2 regions of the Actinoallomurus sp. NPDC052274 genome follow, and region 1 is predicted to be linked to the other one. Evidence: riboswitches for the same ligand, from Rfam matches in the RefSeq annotation. Region 1 holds a riboswitch; the other holds the start of a gene.

What was found. Region 1 has a riboswitch for cyclic di-AMP ahead of AB0K82_RS25140 (CHAP domain-containing protein). Riboswitches for the same ligand answer to the same signal wherever they lie in the genome.
Region 2: it holds a riboswitch for cyclic di-AMP, as region 1 does, so the genes downstream of both, AB0K82_RS02390 (NlpC/P60 family protein) here and AB0K82_RS25140 (CHAP domain-containing protein) in region 1, are expected to answer to the same signal.

Annotation. Positions count from the first base shown of each region.
Region 1 is NZ_JBFAUT010000031.1:18,670-28,490, forward strand. It holds gene AB0K82_RS25130 (phosphoadenylyl-sulfate reductase) at 1-409, shown strand, start outside; gene AB0K82_RS25135 (sirohydrochlorin chelatase) at 391-1,164, shown strand; cyclic di-AMP (ydaO/yuaA leader) riboswitch at 1,626-1,772, shown strand; cyclic di-AMP (ydaO/yuaA leader) riboswitch at 1,880-2,021, shown strand; gene AB0K82_RS25140 (CHAP domain-containing protein) at 2,034-2,786, shown strand; gene AB0K82_RS25145 (hypothetical protein) at 2,929-3,546, shown strand; gene AB0K82_RS25150 (TetR/AcrR family transcriptional regulator) at 3,667-4,350, shown strand; gene AB0K82_RS25155 (isovaleryl-CoA dehydrogenase) at 4,337-5,944, shown strand; gene AB0K82_RS25160 (trehalase family glycosidase) at 6,064-8,211, opposite strand; gene AB0K82_RS25165 (beta-galactosidase) at 8,214-9,821, opposite strand, start outside.
Region 2 is NZ_JBFAUT010000002.1:111,179-120,999, forward strand. It holds gene AB0K82_RS02380 (PQQ-dependent sugar dehydrogenase) at 1-1,232, shown strand, start outside; gene AB0K82_RS02385 (hypothetical protein) at 1,362-2,357, shown strand; gene AB0K82_RS02390 (NlpC/P60 family protein) at 2,420-3,442, opposite strand; cyclic di-AMP (ydaO/yuaA leader) riboswitch at 3,450-3,588, opposite strand; gene AB0K82_RS02395 (AbrB family transcriptional regulator) at 3,746-4,939, opposite strand; gene AB0K82_RS02400 (M64 family metallopeptidase) at 5,344-7,218, opposite strand; gene AB0K82_RS02405 (permease) at 7,322-8,470, opposite strand; gene AB0K82_RS02410 (DUF305 domain-containing protein) at 8,568-9,164, opposite strand; gene AB0K82_RS02415 (DUF6153 family protein) at 9,233-9,664, opposite strand; gene AB0K82_RS02420 (heavy metal translocating P-type ATPase) at 9,666-9,821, opposite strand, start outside.

The DNA.
Region 1 (9,821 bases):
GCGTACCGTCGCCGAGCAGGAGCGCGACCTCGGGCCCCGGCTGTACGGCCGGAACCCGGACCTGTGCTGCCACCTGCGCAAGGTCGAGCCGCTGAACCGCGCCCTCGAGCCGTACCTCGCGTGGATCACGGGGATCCGGCGCGAGGAGACCTCGCACCGGCGCGGCGCGCGCGTGGTCGAGTGGAACGCCGCGCGCGGCAAGGTCAAGGTCAACCCCCTCGCCCGCTGGAGCCAGGCCGACCTGTACGGCTACATCGAGAGGCACGGCATCCTGGTGAACCCGCTGCAGTACGACGGGTACCCCTCCATCGGCTGCGAGCCCTGCACCAAGCGGGTCGCGCCGGGCGAGGACCCGCGCAGCGGACGCTGGGCCGGCACCGGAAAGACCGAATGCGGCATCAACCTGTGAGACCTCGGAGCAGCCGGGCGGCGGTCCCCCTGGTCGCGGTGGCCCACGGGAGCCGTGATCCACGTGCGGCGGCGACGGTCGAGGAACTTCTCGATCTTGTACGTCGTTCCTCGGGGGTGCGGGTCGTGACCTCCTATCTCGACCACGCTCCCCCGGCACCGGGGCAGGCGCTCGGTGGTCTCGTCGGAGAGGGGGCCGACGAGGCCGTCGTGCTCCCTCTTCTGCTCACGGCCGCCTATCACAGCAAGACCGACATCCCCGGCGCGCTGCGGGAGGCCCGGGCGGCCCACCCGCGGCTGGCGCTGCACTACGGCGCCACGCTCGGCCCCCACCCGCTGATGACGGGCGCCCTGGAACGGCGGCTCGCCGAGGTGGGCGTCCGGCCCGACCCGGAGACGGCCGTGGTGCTCGCCGCGGCCGGCTCCAGCGATCCGGCGGCGAACGCGACGATCGACCGGATGGCGCGCGACTGGGGCGGCTGGCGCGCCGTCGTCCCCGCGTACGCCTCCGCGGCCCGTCCCACGCCCCCCGAGGCCGTACGCGCGCTGTACGCCGCGGGGGCGCGGCGTGTGGTGGTGGCGTCGTACTTCCTGGCCCCGGGCTTCTTCGCGGACAAGGTACGGGACGAGTCCCTGGCGGCGGGCGCCGTGGCCGTCTCACCGGCCCTGGGCGCCGCCCCCGAGCTGGCGGAGATCGCCGCCCAGCGCTATCGCGAGGCCCTCGTCCGGGCCGACCTCGTCGCGGCCGCGGGCTGAGCGACCTTCCTCCGGCCGGCCGGAACACCGGCCCGGCATCTCCGCCGGCCGGCCGGAACGGCGGGCTGAGCGATCTTCTTCGACTGGCCGCGACGCCCTATGCCGTAAGGCTTTTCGGCCCGTCCGCAATTATGATCATTTCCAGGCTTCGTGATTCTTTTTCCTTATCCGTAAATTGATCACGGCAGGCCATGGCGGCAATAAGATCATGTATTCCAATGGATCATGTGAGCCATGTCGCAAATCTGGGTATTTGGCCCGTCGGTATTCGCGTGCTATGTTCGCCTAAGTCCGGCGGACGCCCCCCATGCGCCTCCCGGAAACCCGCCGGCGACGGCCGGCCCACCAGCGCAGACGGCGCGGCGCGAAGAAGCGTGCGAGGGCCTCCGTACAGAGCCGGGATGATTCATATCCAATATCACGCCACTCCCGTGGAGAACCCCTTGATCCATTTGGATGCGGGAGCGGCAACGTCGAGTCCGTGAAGATCACGGAGCCGGGGACCCACACGAAGTCCCGGGGTGAATCGGTACACCTGTCGTGCCGTAGGGCGACTTCCACGCCCGAACCCGTCAGCTAACCCGGTAGGCGTCTGGAAGTAAGGAGTTTCGGAACCTCGTCCGCGAGTCCTCCCTGATCTGAATACCTGGTCGTCGTCCCTACCCCTGGGACCGTACGACCAGACCCTGTCTCTTTGTTCGTGCCGCCCGCGCAAGCGGGCGACCCGCTGAATCCGCACCTCGCGGAACCGGGGACCCACAAGAAGTCCCGGGGTGAATCGGCACATCTCTCGTGCCGTAGGGCAGCTTCCACGCCCGAACCCGTCAGCTAACCCGGTAAGCGGCATGGAAGCCGAAGGAGTACCCCCCGTGTCCCCTCGACACGCCAAACCCCGCTTTGCACCGAAGAAGTGCCTCACCGGCCTCGTCGCCGGTGCCGTGACCGCCGGCGCGGCCGCGATGGCCGTCGCCACCGCCGCGCCCGCCGTCTCCGCGCAGACCCCCACCGCGTCCCGTCCCGCCGCCCACCAGGCTGGTCAGGTACCCGCACCTGGTACGGGTAAGGCGAAGCACGCCCGCCCGGTGAACGACAACCCGCACGTCAAGGTGCACACCGTCGCCGAGCAGAAGGCGAAGAGGGTGCCCACCGCGGCGGACGTCGTGAAGCTCGCCATGTCCCAGGTCGGCACGACCGAGAACGCGGGCGGCGGCAGCAAGTTCAACCAGTGGTTCATGACCACCCCGTACGCCAAGGCCGGCGCCGCGCGCGACGGCGGGTCGGTCAACGACTACGCCAACGCCTCCTGGTGCGACATGTTCGTCACCTGGGTCGGCGACCAGCTCGGCGTCAAGGGCATGGGCGGTGACGCGTTCACCCCCTCCCACGCCAAGTGGTTCATCTCGCAGGGCCGCTGGGGCACCACTCCCAAGCCCGGCGCGGTCGTCTTCTTCTCCTGGAACGGCAGCGGCGTCGACAACATCGATCACGTGGGCCTGGTCATCAAGGACAACGGCGACGGAACGATCCAGACCGTCGAGGGCAACACGGACGACGCCGTGAAGGTCCGGACGCGTAACACCTCCACCGTCGTGGGCTACGGCTACCCGGAGTACCCGCAGTAATTCACCCGTCGACGCGTGCCGTGCCGCCGTCGGCGACGCGGCACGTGCCGACCTCCCTTCCCGGGCCGTTCCCGGGATCTCTCCTCACCCCTCCCCCGGTACCCCCATGCCCTCATCCCCCCATGCCCCCGAAAGGAAAGCGATGATCAGGTTCTCGACCAAGGCCATCGCCGGTATCGCCGCCGGTGTCGCTCTCGCCGGCGGCGGCGTGACCACCGCCCTCGCCTACGGCGGCACCTCGGAGGCGGCGTCGGCGCCGCAGGCGCAGAGCGCCCCCGCGAAGACCTCGCAGCAGGCGCAGGCCGAGAAGCGCGTCGACAGCGCCGCCCAGGACCGGATGCTCGTGGCGGTCAAGAAGGACAAGGACCCCAAGAAGGACACCAAGAAGGACGCCAAGGCGGCGGCCCTGCCGGGTGGCGTCTCCACCGCCACGTCCTTCTGGGACCCCTCGACGGCATCGGGCAAGCCGATGTCGTACCACACGATCGCCAGCCCGTACTGGCCGCTCGGCACGAAGGTGAAGATCACCTACAACGGCAAGAGCGAGATCGGAGTCGTCGAGGACTTCGGCCCGGCGGAGTGGGCGGTCGCCCAGCACAACCCGCCGGCGCTCATCGACCTGTCGGAGAAGATGATGCAGCACCTCACCGGCACCGCGTCGAACTCCATCACCATCAAGTTCCAGGTGCTGGAGCTGGGCAAGGGTGGCGTCTACCGCCACTCCGGCACCGGCTACGACACAGCCACCGGCAAGGCGTAACCCGCTCCCCCTCGCCTGCCGGCCGGACGGCGCGGGATCCCCTCTCGGGATCCCGCGCCGTTCTTTCGTCTCCGGTGACAAGGCTTGCCGGGAAGGAGTGAACTGAGGTTCAATCCTTGTGTGCCGTACCGCCGCACGCCCCGCGTCGAGGCCCGGCTCAGCGCCTCGCGGGAACGCATCCGCGCCGCCGCGCTGGCCGTCGTGGCTGAGCGGGGCTACGCCGGATGTTCGATCGCCGCCGTCGCCCGGCGGGCGGGGGTGGCGACCGGCAGCGTCTACCGCCACTTCCCGTCGAAGTCCGAGCTGGTCGCCGAGGTGTTCCGGGTGGCCTCGCAGCGCGAGGTGGACGCGTTCGCGCGCGCCGCGTCGCCGGCACGGCCGGCGGCCGAGAGCGTCGCGGCGGTGATCGAGACGTTCGCGGGCCGGGCCCTGCGCGCCCCCCGCATGGCGTACGCGCTTCTCGCCGAGCCGGTGGACCCCGCCGTCGACGCCGAGCGGCTGGTCTTCCGCCGGGCGTACGCCGCCGTCCTCGCTGGACTCATCGGCCGCGGCATCGCCGCCGGCGAACTCCCCGACCAGGACGTCGAGGTCAGCGCCGCCGCGCTCGTCGGCGCCATCGGCGAGGCCCTCGTCGGCCCCCTCGCGGTCGGCGCGGCACAGCCCGCCGACGCGTGTCCGCCCGCCGCCCCGGCCCTGCCGACCCGGACGGACGCGGCGGCGCGCGACCGGGTCCGGGCCGGCCTGATCTCCAATCTCATCTCGTTCGCCCAGCGCAGCATCGGAGCGGTCAGTGACAACACATGAGGTCTTCAACCAGGTCCCCCCGCTCATCGGCCACGACGTGGCCGACGATCCGGCTCTTCTCGACGGGATCTTCCGGGAGGGCGGTGGCTGGGCGGCCGAGGCCGTCCACGAGCTGGGCCGGCTGGCCGGCACCGAGCAGGCCCGGGAATGGGGCCGGCTCGCCAACGAGCACCCGCCGGTGCTGCGGACCCACGACCGGTACGGCCGGCGCATCGACGAGGTGGAGTTCCACCCGGCCTGGCACGAGCTGATGCGGGTCGCCGTCGGCCACGGGCTGCACGCCCGCGCCTGGACCGAACGGTCCGGGGCACACGTCGCCCGCGCGGCCAAGTTCTACGTCTGGCGGGTCGACGCCGGTCACGGCTGCCCGATCTCGATGACCTACGCCGCCGTACCTGCGCTGCGCCACGCGCCCGAGCTGGCCCGGCGGTACGAGCCGCTGCTGACGTCCGACACCTACGACTTCGGGCTGCGGACCCCGGCGGACAAGCGCGGCATTCTCGCCGGCATGTCGATGACGGAGAAGCAGGGCGGCTCCGACGTCCGGGCGAACACGACGCGGGCGGTGCCGCAGCCCGACGGCACGTACCTGCTGACCGGCCACAAGTGGTTCACGAGCGCGCCGATGTGCGACGTGTTCCTCGTCCTCGCGCAGGCGCCGGAGGGCCTCACCTGTTTCCTGCTGCCCCGCGTGCTGCCCGACGGCACCCGCAACGCCATCCGCCTGCAGCGGCTCAAGGACAAGCTGGGCAACCATTCGAACGCGTCCGCCGAGGTCGAGTACGAGGAGGCGGTGGCCTGGCGCGTCGGCGACGAGGGGCGGGGCGTCCGCACCATCATCGAGATGGTCAACATGACCCGGCTCGACTGCGTCGTCGGCGCAGCCGCCGGGATGCGCGAGGGCCTCATCCAGGCCGCCCACCACGCCGCGCACCGGCAGGCCTTCGGCCGGTACCTCATCGACCAGCCGCTGATGCGCAACGTCCTGGCCGACCTGGCCGTCGAGTCCGAGGCGGCGACCGTGCTGATGCTCCGCCTGGCGGGGGCGACCGACCGGGGCGAGACCGCGTTCAAGCGGCTCGGGCTCGCCGTGAGCAAGTACTGGGTCTGCAAACGCTGGCCCGCCCACGCCGCGGAGGCCCTGGAGTGCCTCGGCGGCAACGGCTACGTCGAGGACTCCGGCATGCCGCGGCTGTTCCGCGAGTCGCCGCTCAACGGGATCTGGGAGGGCTCGGGGAACGTCTCGGCGCTCGACGTGCTCCGCGCCATGGTCAAGGAGCCGGAGACCGTCGAGACGTTCTTCGACGAGGTCGGCCTGGCCTCGGGCGCGGACGCCCGGCTGGACGCCGCCGTGCGGGAGGTCAAGGACTCACTCGCCGACGTCGCGACGATCGAGCTGCGCGCCCGGCGGATCGTGGAGCGCCTCGCCCTGGTGCTGCAGGGTTCGCTGCTGGTCCGGCACGGTCACCCGGCGGTCGCCGACGCCTTCTGCGCCTCCCGCCTGGACGGCGACTGGGGCCGGGCGTTCGGAACGCTGCCGGCCGGCGTCGACTTCGCCGCGATCGTCGAACGGGCCCGCCCGAAGATCGGCTGACTCCGGCCGCCCGCGGCTTCGAAGGCCGGTGCCGCGGAACCGGAGTCGCTCGCGGCGGACGTGCGCGGGCCCGCGGCCGGCCGAGGCCGCGGGCCCGTGATCTCACCGGCCGATCCCGCTCAGGCGATGCCGGGCAGCAGCGCCGCCGACCAGCTGAAGTTGGTGGAGTTCAGCGGCTCTCCGGTCAGCGGGTCGTAGTTCTCCATGATCGGACCGTCGCCGAGCAGGCCGCCGGCCGACCGCCACAGCCGGTCCGCCGCGGTCGCCGCGTCCCTGCCGTAGCCGTACCGGCGCAGGCCGGTCAGCGCGAAGTACGCCTGGTCGAGCCAGACCGGCCCGCGCCAGTACTCGTGCGCGGCGAAGTACGGCGAGCTCTTGGCCACCGTCGGGAACGGCACCTTCGTGGCGAACTCCGCCGGGTCGGTCAGCCTGGCCCGGACCCGCGCCGCCTCGGCGCCGTCGGCGACCCCGGCCCACAGCGGGACGGCGCCCTCGATGCCCCGGCCCCGATCGACGAGCCGCCGGCCGGTGGCCAGGTCGGTGTCGTAGAAGAAGCCGGTCGCCGGGTCGTACATCTTGGCCCGGATGGTCGCGGCCAGCGTCCGTGCCTGCGCGGTGTACCGCGCGGCGTCCGCCCGGTGCCCGAGCCGCGCGGCGATGGCCGCCAGGTAGCCCTTCTCGGCGACGAGGTAGGAGTTCAGGTCGACCGACTCCTGGTTGAGCGAGTAGCCGACCAGGCGGCCGTTCGCGTCGCGGTTGTCCACCACGGTCGTGCCGAGCGCGGCGTCGAAGCGCGGGGCGTTGTCCATGCCGCTCTCCCAGGCCGCCGCCTGCCGCCGTTCCTCGGTGCTGTCGTTGGCCGGGTCGACGGTGGCGCCGTACTCGGCCAGGCCGTCGTGGTCGTGGTCCCGGTCGCGGTACCACCAGTCGTGGTAGGCGACCAGCTTCGGGTACATCTCCTTGAGGAACGCGGTGTCGCCGTTCGCCTGGTACACCTCCCAGACCGCCCAGGCGGCCAGCGGCGGTTTGGAGTTGCGCTCGTTCCAGTTGCCGCCGCCGCGCGCCGGGTCGTTGTAGAAGACGCAGTCGGGGATCATCCCGGCGTCCTGCGGGCGGGTCGGCGAGTCGGGGCGGACCTGATAGTCGAACATCGACCGGATCTGCGACTCGGCGAGCGCGGGCGCGAACCGGGCGGTGCCGACCGCCTGCTTCCAGGTGTCCCAGGCCCAGAGCCCGCCGGTGAACCACTTGTAGGTGATCGACGGGGTGACGCCGTCGTGCTTGAGCATCCCGGCCGCGCCGCGCCAGTTGGTGATCAGCGTCTCGACCGACTTGACCAGGGCCCGGCGCCGGTCGGCGGGCACGCCCCGGGTCGCGGCGGTGACGTAGCCGCGCCAGCGCGCGTCGCCCCGGGCGACGGCCTGCTCCGGCCGGCGCAGCAGGTCGCGCACGACCGGCAGCTCCCGGTCCCGCTCCGCCGCGGTGAAGGTGTAGGTCTCGGTCCAGGTCAGCGCGGTGGTGCGGTGCGGCGCGACGGTCCGCGGACTGGCCAGCTCGGTGTCGTACGAGTCGCCGGTGACCGTGGTGCGGACCGGCTCGGCGTGCACGACCTCGAACCGCTCGGTGCCGTCGGTGAGGTAGTCCCAGACCTTCCGGACCTTAGCGAAGTCGACGGCGACGCCCTGGCCGGTGGCGCGCAGCGACGGGGCGCCGCGCATCGGCTCGGTGTCCGGCCGCAGCAGCGCGCCGCTCCAGCCGACCTCCAGCGTGCGCGCGGTGGTGCCGGTGTTCTCCAGGTACGCCCGCACGAGCGCGCTACGGTCGCCGCCGAACCGCAGCTCCAGGGTGAGGCGCAGCCCGGGCAGGTCGTACGACTGGCGCAGCAGGCCCGGCAGCGCGGTCAGCACCGGCTTCTTCGCGGCGGCCAGGTCGATGTCCCGGCCGTTCTCCCGCAGCCGGATGCGGGAGAACGCCTTGCTCAGCCACCACGGGTACTCCTGCGCGATGTACATCGGCCCGGAGAACGCGCCGTACGTGGAGGGGTCCTTCGGCAGCGCGTAGGCGTGCCACGCGCCCTGGTCGGCGAACACGTTGATGTCGCTGACGTCGGCGGGCAGGGCGGTCGCGGGGACGCCGCGCAGGTCGAGCACGTCGGCGTACCCGGTGGGCCCGGCGGGCGGCGGCGCGGCCTGCGCGGCGGGCAGGCCGGTGATGACGAGGGCCGAGCCGAGCGAGAGCCCGGCCAGGGCGTGCAGCGATCGACGCATGGTCACCTTTCGTGGGGAGGGAGCGGCCCCTGGGGCGAGGCCGTCTTGAGCACCGCCGCCCCGAGCGCGGGCAGCCGGAGCGTGCCCCGCACGGCGGTGCCGGTCAGCAGCTCGACCCCGTCGGGCACGGGCACGTCCGTGTCCGCGCCGCCGTGGTTGAGCAGGAAGAGGTAGGAGGCGTCCGGGCCGTCGCGGCGGGTGACCTCGACGCCGTCCGGGGCCGCCAGCACGGGCCGGACGCCCGCGTCGGCGAACACCGCGTCCAGCAGGACGCCGACGTCCTCGCCGAGGTGGCAGCCGACGTACCAGGCGCGGCCCGCGCCGTGGTCGTTGCGGGTGATCGCGGGACGGCCGGTCAGGGGGCCGGCGGCGTACGCCCCGACCACCTCGGCCGTCGTCGCGGTCAGCCACTCGCTCCACAGCGTCGCCGCGAGGACGCGGTCGCCGGCCGCGACCTCGGTCGCGTCCCCGTCGGCGATCGGCCAGAACTCCTCGACGGCCACGCCGAGCACGTCGCGGAGCGGGCCCGGACAGCCGCCGTCGTGGATGTGGTCGTGCTCGTCGGCGACGCCGCTGAAGCAGCCGCAGACGAGCCGTCCGCCGCGTTCGACGTGGGCGGTCAGCCACCGCGCGGTGGCCTCGGTCACCAGGTACAGGTTGGGGGCCAGGACGACGCGGTAGCCGTCGAGCGGCGCGCCGGGCGGCACGAAGTCGACCGTCACGTTGCGGGCGTGCGCCGGGGCGTACCACGAGGCGGTCAGCTCGCGCAGCCGCAGCCGCGACGACGGATGCTCGTCCAGTTCCAGCGCCCACCAGGAGTCCCAGTCCAAGACGACGGCGACGTCGGCGGTCAGCCTGCTGCCCGCGACCTCGCCGATCCGGGCCAGTTCCCGGCCGAGCCCCACGGTGCCGGCCCAGCGCGGCGACGCGACGCCCCGGTGCGGCAGCAGCGCGCTGTGGAACTTCTCCGCGCCCGCCCGGGACGCCCGCCACTGGAAGTGCAGGACGCCGTCGGCGCCGCGCGCCACCGTCTGCAGTGACCACAGCCGCTGCAGCTCCGGGGTCTTCGGGACGTTGACGGGCCGCCAGCTCACCCCCGAGGGCGCCTGCTCCATCAGCAGCCACGGCCGGCCGCCCTTGAGCGAGCGCATCAGGTCGTAGTTCAGCGCCGCGCCGACGTGCGCCGCCGGGTCGGCCGGGTCGGGGTAGGCGTCGTCGGACACCAGGTCCTCCTCCGCGGCCCAGGCCCAGTAGTCCAGCGCCTTGAACATCGACATGAAGTTCGTGGTCACCGGCACGTCGCCGCGGACCTCGTCGAGCACCGCCTTCTCGGCCCGGTGGCAGGCCAGCAGCGCGTCGGAGCAGAACCGCCGCCAGTCCAGCACCTGGGTGGGGTTGACGGGGCCGGGCGCGGCGCGCGGCGGCTCGATCTCCTCCCAGGCGCCGTACCGCTGGGACCAGAAGTCGGTGCCCCACGCGGCGTTCAGCGTCGTCAGGTCGGCGTACCGCTCCCGCAGCCAGCGCCGGAAGTCGGCGGCCGAGGTCGGGCAGAAGCACTCGGTGACGTGGTCGCCGTACTCGTTGTGGACGTGCCAGAGGACGAGCGCCGG
Region 2 (9,821 bases), on a different contig from region 1:
GCGCACTCGGGGAGATCTTCGCCCTCGGCTTCCGCGACCCGCACCGCTTCAGCTGGGACACCGGCGGCAGTCACCAGCTGTTCCTCGGCCACATCGGTGAGCACGCCATCGAGGGTGTCTGGGACATCCGCGCCGGCGACAACGCCGGCTGGCCGAACCGCGAGGGCCCGTACACCTTCGTGAAGAACGACCGCTGCGACCTGTACACGCTGCCCGAGGACGACGCGAAGTACGGCTACGACTACCCGGTGGCCGCCTACGACCACGACCCGCCGGCCGGCTGGAACTGCAGCAGCGACATCGGCAAGGCGATCTCCGGCGGGTACGTCTACCGCGGCCACAAGCTGCCCGAGCTGTACGGCAAGTACGTCTTCGGTGACCTGGTCGACGGCGCCGTCTACTACACCGAGCAGAGCCAGATGCGCCGCGGCGCCCCGCGGGCGGCGATCCACCAGCTCCAGACGTTCGACACGAACGGCAACCGGCTGACGATGCAGCAGTTCGCCGGCGACAAGCGCGTCGACCTGCGCTTCGGCCGCGACAGCAAGGGCGAGCTCTACCTGCTCTCCAAGGCGAACGGCAAGATCTGGAAGGTCGTCGGCACCCGGCACTTCGCCGCGGGTCCGGTCGGCCACACCCACGTGGGTGGCACGGCGGGCGCGAAGAACTGGGCGCCGGTCACCCCGTCGAAGTGGAAGTTCGCGGGGAACCAGGTGATCCTGGCCGAGGCCGGCACGGAGCGGCCCGGCCCGCGTCGCCCGTATGAGTACGCGGTGCTCGGCAAGGGGCCGAAGTTCGGCACCGAGCGGATCGACGCCGACGTGCGGATCGACACCCCGACGGACGTCACCAACCGCGATGTGATCATCGTGTTCGGCTATCAGTCGGACACGCAGTTCTACTACGCGCACCTGTCGCAGGACAATTCGATCTACCCGCACAACGGGATCTTCCTGGTCGACAACGCCGACCGGCTACGGATCGAGGACCAGTGGGACCCCCTGCGCTCGCGCGGCGCCGAGCCGTCGATCACCGACATGAAGTGGCATCACGTGACCGTGATCCGGCACGTGGACACCGGTGAGATCGCGGTGTACCTCGACCACTCCAAGGACCCGCGGATGACGGCGGTCGACAAGACCCTCGCGTCCGGCCGGGTCGGGTTCGGGTCGTTCGACAACACCGGCCGGGTCCGCAACTTCACGGTCACCGGCACGGCGGTCGGCGACTGACCGGGGGCCGGCCCGCCGCCCGCCGGTCCGGCGGCCGGGCGGCGGCCCGGGCCCCAGCGCACTCCCGGCGGTCACCGTCACCCCCCTGACGGTGGCCGCCGGGACCCCCAGACGCACGTGGAGGGAACGATGGGACATCTCAGCGCGGCCGTACGGTCCCGGCGCCTGGCGGCGGTCGCCGTCGCGGCCCTGGTCTGCGGGCCGCTCGCCGCGACCGCGGCCAAGGCGGACACCGGCGCGGCGCGGGGCCACGACCAGGCCCTGTCGAAGGTGCTGCCGAGCCTGCGCCCCAACCTGGTCTCGTACTACGACTTCGAGCACCCCGTGCCGGGCCACCCCGCGCAGGAGCGCGACCGCGGGTTCTCCGGCACGACCATCAACCTGATCAACGGCGGGGCCGCCATGCGCGTACGGGACAGCGCGTTCCCGGGCGGCGGCTACTCGATCCAGACGAAGCAGGTCAACCCGGCGGCCAAGGGCAACGACGACTGGAAGGCCGGGGTCTACTCGGCGACCGGCGTGCCGTCCCTGCACGCCTTCAGCGGCGCCAAGGAAGCCTCCATCATGGGCTGGTTCAAGATGACCGGCCCGAACCCGGCGCCCAACTCCGAGACGGCGAACCCGTCGGACTACTACAACGCGGTCGGGCTGGCGGGCCTGCTCAGCGGCGACTCGCAGGGCCATGACGTACGGGCGCTGCTCGAGGTGATCGACGTGTCGGGGACGATGCGCGTGGTCGCCCTCGGCCGCCGCATCGACGGCGGCAAGTCGCAGACGTTCGCCGCGAGCGAGGACTGGCAGAGCGTCCTGCCGATCGGCGAGTGGGTGTTCCTGGCGGCGTCGTACGACTACGACCACGGCACGATGAAGCTGTACAAGAACGGCAAGCCGCTGGACGGCTTCTACACGACGGCCGGCGACCCCTGGGAGGTCGGGACGCCGGGCAAGCACGTCACCTCGTCGGCCGACTCGCGCGGCATCAAGATCGGCGGGAGCTTCCCCCAGAACACCGCCGAGAAGAACGCCTGTGACTGCCGGCTCGACGGCCTGATGTTCCTCAACCGGGCCGTGACCGACAAGGAGGTCTGGCAGCAGTACCACCGGGCGGTGTCCGGCCGGCACTGATCATCCGAACCGCACCGAACCGCGCGGTGAGCCGCCCCCCGGCTCACCGCGCGTCGGCGTCGTCAGGGACGGCCGAAGCCGACGAGCTGGCCCTGCCAGTAGCCGGCGAGGGGGCTGACCATCACGTTCTCACCGGTGCGCGGGGCGTGGATGAAGTGACCGCTGTCGACCATCATCCCGACGTGCCCATTGCCGCTGAGGAAGACGAGGTCGCCGGGCTGCACGTCGCTCTGGGCGACGCGGTGGGTCGCGTTGTACTGGTCCGGGACGACGCGGGGGATGCTGACCCCGGCCGCGCGCCAGGACATCATCGTCAGCCCGGAGCAGTCATAGCCGTTCGGGCCGGTGCCGCCGTAGACGTACGGCTTGCCGAGCTGGGCGTAGGCGTAGTTCAGCGCGGTGCGCGCCGAGCCGGAGGCGGGACCGGTGTAGGTCCCACCGACCTTGCCGCCGGAGGCGGCCTTCGACTCGCCGGCCTGCTTGGACAGCTTCTGCTGCTTGGCGATCTGCTTCTCGAGCGACTGCTTCTGCGACTTGAGCTTCGCGGCCTTCTGCGAGATGTCCTGCACCGTGGCCTGCACCGCGGCGAGGTCGCGCCGGAGCCGCTGGGTGGAGGCGAGGAAGGCGGTCAGCTCCTGGCCCCGGTTGCTCGCCAGGTGCGTGAACGTCGACATCTGGTCGAGGGCCTGGTCGGGGTTCTTCGAGGCCAGCACGGCGGTGGCCGGGTCGGACTGGCCGGTCTTGTACTGGTTCGCAACGAGCTGTACGACGCGCGCGTGTAGCTGGTCGTACGTGGTCTGCTCGGCCTGCTTCTGCGCCTTCAGGACCTTGAGCCGCTTCTTGGCCGCGTCGAGCTCGGTCTTGGTCTTGTTGAACTGGTCGACCTTCTTGTCGAGCTGGGGATTGAGCTTGGCCAGCTCCTTCTTCGCGGCGGCCGCCGACGGTTTCGGGGCGGCGTCGGCGACGCCGGCCGTCGTCAGCGAAACGGTGATCGCCAGCGAGGCCGCGGCGCAGATCCGGAGCGATCGGCGGAACCGCGACCGGCCGGTGGCGCGCGTGGAGGTCATCGGGTTGGAGGGCGCCACAGAGTCCTACTCCTCTCCTTGCCGCCTACCGGGGCAGCGCGTCGGGCTCGGGCCGGAGCCGCCCGGCCGGAACCTCATTCGGCTCCGGACGCGCCTCGACAACTGATGATTCCCGGGTCCCAAGAGGGATTCGGCGGACGGCTGTGCTTCGTGTGAAGCCGGGGGCAGCCGGGCTTTCCGTAGTTTAGGGGTGATCGGGCGTCCTCTGCCAATCAACGTTTCGTTAACGTTTTACGGCGACGGCTCTTACTTTCCGCGAGAGTCGCGGTAGATCACGAATCGGACATATCGCGTCGGAACCGCTCAGGATCGGCCCGCCAGGGACCGGGGCTCCGCCGCCTCCGCCGCGGCGGATCCGGGCCGGCGGCCGCTCCGTACGAAGGTGAGGCGGACCAGGACCGGCGCGAGCGAGACGACGGCGAACAGCCGCAGGCTCTGCACGCTCGAGATCAGCCCGACGTCGGCGTTGGTCGCGACCGACGTCGCGAGCACCGCGTTGATGCCGCCGGGCGTCGTGGCGAGGTAGGCGTCGGCGAACGACAGCCGGGTCACCGCGGCGAGCAGCCACGCGAGCAGCGCGGAGGCGACGCTGACGGCGACCGTGCCGGCCACGATCCAGGGCAGTGCCCGGCGCGCGTGCCGGAGGGAGGGCCGGGTGAACCGCAGCCCGATCTCCAGCCCGATGCAGGCGAACACGAGCGTCTGCAGCAGGCCGGTCGGGCGGAACCCGTGCGCCGCGCCGGAGAACGTCGCCACCACGGTCACCAGCATCGGGCCGAGCACGACCGGCGCGGGCAGCCGCAGGCGCCGTCCCACCTGGACGCCGAGCACCGCGACGGCGCACAGCACCAGGAGGCCCGCCGGCTGGTCGGGCCCGCCGACCAGCCGCAGCATCTGCGGGCTCAGCGGCGAGCGCGGCTCACCGGCGCCCGACACCGCGGGCGCGGTCGGCCCGAGCAGCGGGACGACCAGCGGAGCGGTGGCCGCGACGATGCCGACTCGGGAGTACTGGGCGAGCGCCACCAGGCGGGTGTCCGCGCCGAGTTCGTCCGAGGCCGCGAGCATCGCGGCGGCGCCACCCGGCACCGTGGCCAGCGTCGCCGTCGGCCGGTCGAGGAGCCGGGACCGCTCCAGCAGCCGGGCCACCCCCACGCTCAGCAGGACGGTCGCCACGGTGACGACGACGAGGGGGAGCATCGACGGCGCGGCCGCGCGCAGCGCCGCCGGGTGGATGTACCCGCCCATCAGCACCCCGGCCAGCGCCTGCGACGCGCGGTACGCGGGCCGGGGGAGGGCGGTGGTGACCAGGCCCGACAGCGCGAGCGCGACACCGACCAGCAGTCCGGCGAGCAGGTACGGCGCCGGCACGCCGGCCGCGTGTGCCGCCGCCCCGGCCAGGAACGCGGCGCCGACGACGGCGCACCAGCCCCAGGCCGGACCGTGTCCCGCCGGCACGCCTGGCCGGCCGCCCGTGACCCGGGCGCGTACCCTCCCCATCGACGACACACGTTCAATCTGTCCGCCGATGCGGTCGTTGATGGTTATGCAGGCGAATGCAATGCCCCATGAATGCCGGGCCCGGTGGCGCGTCAGGCCAACGGCGGGTCGCTCAGCCCGCGCTCCCGGCAAAGTCCCGACGGAATGCCTGGTATTCAGTCATATCTAGCGTGATTCCGGAATTGCGGTGCTCGGGTCGGCGTGTCAAGCGCCGCATGTGATGCGGGCCGGGACCGCGGAACGAGGAGGGCACGGGGCGAGGCCGCTTGCGTCGGAATCTGCGTGCTTCGACGGCGACAGTCGCGGGACGGACTCCCCGCCGGGGCCGTTCCGGGCCCCGGCGTCGGGGGCCCGGAACGGGCTCGGCCGATCAAACTCGGCCGATTCTGCCGAGCGGTTCTCGCTCAGTGGGTGTTGCGGAGGATCACGTCGACCTTCGTGGTCTTTCCGACGTTCCCGGCCGCGTCGATGGCGCGGTACTCGATCGTGTGGTGGCCGTAACCGGGCGGCACGTTCTCCCAGGCCACCGCGCGAGCGGGCGTGCCGAGTTTGCCGTAGATGAGGTCGTCGACCTTGGTCCCCAGCGGCGTGAACCGGAACGGTGCGGTCGAGTCGGTCGGCCAGCCGAAGTAGCGGAACCAGCCGTCCCTGTCGACCTGGAACTCGGCCAGCGTGGCGCCGGTGGCGTCATCGGACGGGCTCAGCTTCATGGTGAACTCATTGTCGAAGACGTACTCCTTGCCCTGCTTGGCGGCCGGTGTGGAGAACACCGCGGAGACGGTCGGTCGCTGCGCGTCGACCGTCCAGGTGAGGGGCTCGGACGTGGCACCGGTGGCCGGGTCGACCGCACGGGCGGTGACCGTGTGCGTTCCGGAGGCGAGGTGCAACCGGCCCAGGTCGAGGTCGCGGTCGTTGCCCGGGGTCGTCACCTTCTTGCCGTCGAGGCTCCAGCGGACGGCGGGCACGGACGTCGCGGGGTGCGTCGTCTCGGCATAGATCACGTCGTTCGCGCCGACGGGGGCGCCGGTCGGCGTCGACTCGGTGAAGCCCGCCGCGGTGGTCTCCGTGGGGTTCGGCGCGGTCGTGTCGACCGTCCAGGTACGGGTCTGGGTGAGGGCGGCGGAGTCGCGGACGGCCGGGTCGCGGACGAAGTCGGTCGGGTCGACGATCTTGGCGGTCAGAGTGTGCGTGCCCGGCTTGATCGGTAGCCGCGACAGGTCGAGGTTGTGGTTGTCCCTGCCGCCCGCCACCTTCTTGCCGTCGAGGGCCCAGGTGATGTCGAGCGTGTGGTCGACGGGGTGCAGCGTCTCCAGCCAGACCACGCGGTCGGCGCCGATGGGGGCCGTGGTCGGGGTGTTGTCCTGGATCAGGTTGAGCTTGGCGGAGATCGCCTGGGTCATCCTCTCGCGCTCGACCTGGTCATAGGCGTATCCGAGGGTCTTCATCATCGAGTGCGCGCTGGGCCGCCAGACGCCCGTGGTGTCGTACATCCCGCCCTCGTAGCGGCCGATGGGCCCGCCCGACGTGCTCCGTTCGCCCAGCCAGCGGTACCACTTCGCCTTCTGCCGGCGCATCTGGTCCTCGGTGAGGAGGGTGTGGTGGATCGAGTCCGGCTCGCCGCCGGTGTAGGCCCCGCCGGGAACGCCTCGCTGGTAGTAGTTGTACTCGTCCTGGAGGCCGCCGAGCGAATGCCCGATCTCGTGCGGCATGATCAGCGACGACATGGCGTTGCTGCCCGACGCCGTGGCGTACGTCCCGCCCGCCCCGCCGTACGTGCCGCTGTTCGCCAGGGCCACGATCTGCCGGTTGGCGGCGCTGGTCCCGGTGACCATGTTCGCGTACTTCTGGGCGGCGGCGTTGTCCATCACCAGCAGCCGCTGGATGCCGGTGGACGAGCAGCCGCTCCAGAACTTCATGCTCAGCGGCGTGGTCCGCCTGGGCGCGTTCAGGTCGGGGTCGCAGCTCACTCCCGACTCGCCCGAGACGATCTCGACCCGGTAGACGTTGATGTAGCTGCGGTAGGACTTGAACGGCTCGAACGCGAACAGCGTGCTGATCTCCTGGTCGACGTCCTGCCGGTACTTCGGCATGTCGGCGTCGGTGTAGCCGTCGCCGAGGACCACGAGGTTGAACCGCTTCGCCGGAGCACCGGTGATCTGGACCGGTACGACTTCGGCCCTGCCGACGTCGGCGGCGCGAGCCTCTCGTACGTGCCCGGTGAGAGCCGGCGCGGCGAGCGCGATCATCGCTGTCGCCGCGACGACTGTACGCCTCAACATCAAGACCTCCCAAGGTGATCTTCACTCGTGGATCATGATGAATCACGAAGGAGGTCGAATGTCGTGTTTATGCGAAATTGGCCGGAAGTGGGGCTGGGGTCCCTTAGTGATGGTTTTCGGCCTCGGGGGAGCCGCCCATCATCTTCAGCATCGGGAGCCCGCCCGTACGGACGAACCGGACCAGCAGGACCGCCGCGAGGACGAGGAAGGCGATGTTCAGCCAGGTGGTGTAGTTCCAGGAGATCCCGTGCTCCATCACCGCGGCGTGCCGCTTCTCCGGGATCAGGCCGGTGACGCCGAAGAGCAGTTCGACCAGGTAGCCGGCGAGGACCATCGCCGCGTAGAAGGTCCCGGTGACGAACAGCGCCATCCGGGTGCCGTAGTACTTCCGGTAGATCAGGATGATCGGCAGGATGATCAGGTCGGCGAAGATGAAGGCGACCACGCCGCCGAAGCTGATCCCGCCCTTCCACAGCACCGCGGCCAGCGGGACGTTGCCGATCGAGCAGACGAAGCTGATCACCGCGACGAGCGGACCGACCAGCGGCCCCCACAGCTTCGCGGCGAGCGGATGGCCGACGAGGAAGAAGTGCCGCCAGAACGAGTCGGGCACCCACGCGGCGATCGCCCCGGCGATCAGCAGCCCGATGACCAGGTCCCGCAGGATCGCCGCCCACTCCATGACGAACACGTGCGCCACCGACGTGAAGCCCTCCCCGGACAGCAGCCGGCGCCGGAACGACCCCTGCCGCTGGACGGACATGTCCATCGCCGCGTGGCCCTCCATCGCGCCGGCGACGCCGCGCTCGGCCTGCTCGCGGGCGGCACGGAGCAGCCGCTCCCGGAGGAACAGCCGGAACAGCACCGCGAGGACCACGATCATGATCGGCCCGCCGACGAACTCCGCCGCGGTGAACCGCCAGCCCATCAGCAGCGCCAGGATGATGCCGAGTTCGACCACCAGGTTGGTCGAGGCGATCTCGAACGTCATCGCCGCGATGAAACTCGCGCCCTTGACGAACAGCGAGCGCGCCAGCGCGACCGCCGCGTACGAGCACGACGACGACGCCACGCCCAGCCCGGTGGCGGTCGCGAGCGTACGAGGCCGCCCGTCGCCGAGCAGCCGGACGATCGTCGATCGCCGCACCACCGCCTGGACGATCGCGGACAGCAGGAACCCCAGGATCAGCGCCCACAGGATCTCCCAGGTCATCGACCCGGTGATCGCCAGCGCGTGACCGATCGCGCTCATCGCCTTCCCTCCATCACCGAACGGTGGTGCCCCACCGAGGACACGCGGAACACGGGCGGATGAGGGGCGGCCGACCGTGATCGGCCGCCCCTACTGGTCACCTGTGCGTCAGCAGGTTCCGCATCATGGCGATCTCCGTGCTCTGCGAGCTGATGATCGAGCCGGCGAGGGCCTTGGCGTCGGCGTTCGAGCCCTGGGCCCGCTCGGTCCGGGCCATGGCGACGGCGCCCTGGTGATGTTTGATCATCATCTCCAGGAACGCCTGGTCGAAGGGTTTGCCGGACAGCGAGTCGAGCTTCTTCATGTCCCGCTCGGACATCATCCCCTCGCCCATGTGCATGCCGCCGGGCGAGGGCATGGCCGCTCCCCAGTCCTTCAGCCAGCCGGTCATCTTGTCGATCTCTGGCTGCTGGGCGTTCTCGATCTGGGCGGCGAGCCGCTTGACCTCGGGCGCGGACGCCTTCGTGGCGGCCTGCCGCGCCATGGTGACCGCCTGCCGGTGGTGCGGGATCATCATCTGCGCGAACATCACGTCCTGGGCGTCATGTCCGGCCGGGGCCGAGCTCATGCTCATGCCGGGCCCCATGGAGTGACCGTTCATGGAGTGGTGACCGGAGTCGTCGCCGTTGCCGCCGCACGCGGCGAGGGTGAGCGCGGCGGCCGGGATGACCAGCAGGAAGTGGACGCGTTTCATCGATCTTCTACCTTCCGTATTCGGACGTGCTGAGTGGGCGTGCGGGTCATCGGCGACCCGGACGCCTGTCACAGCCGGAGTACGGAGAGCTGGAAGATGGACGGTCGGGGCGGGGCCCGGCCCTGGGCCTCGTGTCCTCGTCCGAGCGGACGGCCCGGCGCACCGGACGCGTCGCGGCGCCCGACGAAGGCGGCGGCCAGGATCAGCAGCGTGGCCAGTACCAGCAGGGCCAGGCACATCTGGCCGCCGGGGTGGTCGTGCCGGCCGGACGGGGCGTGCGACGGCGCCGAGGCCGGGTGATGCCCGGCCTCGGCCTCCGGGTGATCCGTCCCGGACATGGCCATGAGGACGGCGGACGCGTGCGTGTCCGTCGGACCGGCCGTCGCCTGCAACCCGTGCATCGCGAACAGGCCGAGCAGCGTCAGAGCCAGGAGCAGCAGACCGCCCGGCGCCGAAGCGCCGGACCGGTGCTGCCCGCCGCCCAGGCCCCTGGCCCGCATCTCAGCGCGCCGCCTCGAAGCGGCGCAGCCGCAGGCTGTTGCTGACCACGAACACGCTGGAGAACGCCATCGCGGCACCGGCCAGCATCGGGTTGAGCAGGCCGGCGGCGGCCAGCGGCAGGGCGGCCACGTTGTAGGCGAAGGCCCAGAAGAGGTT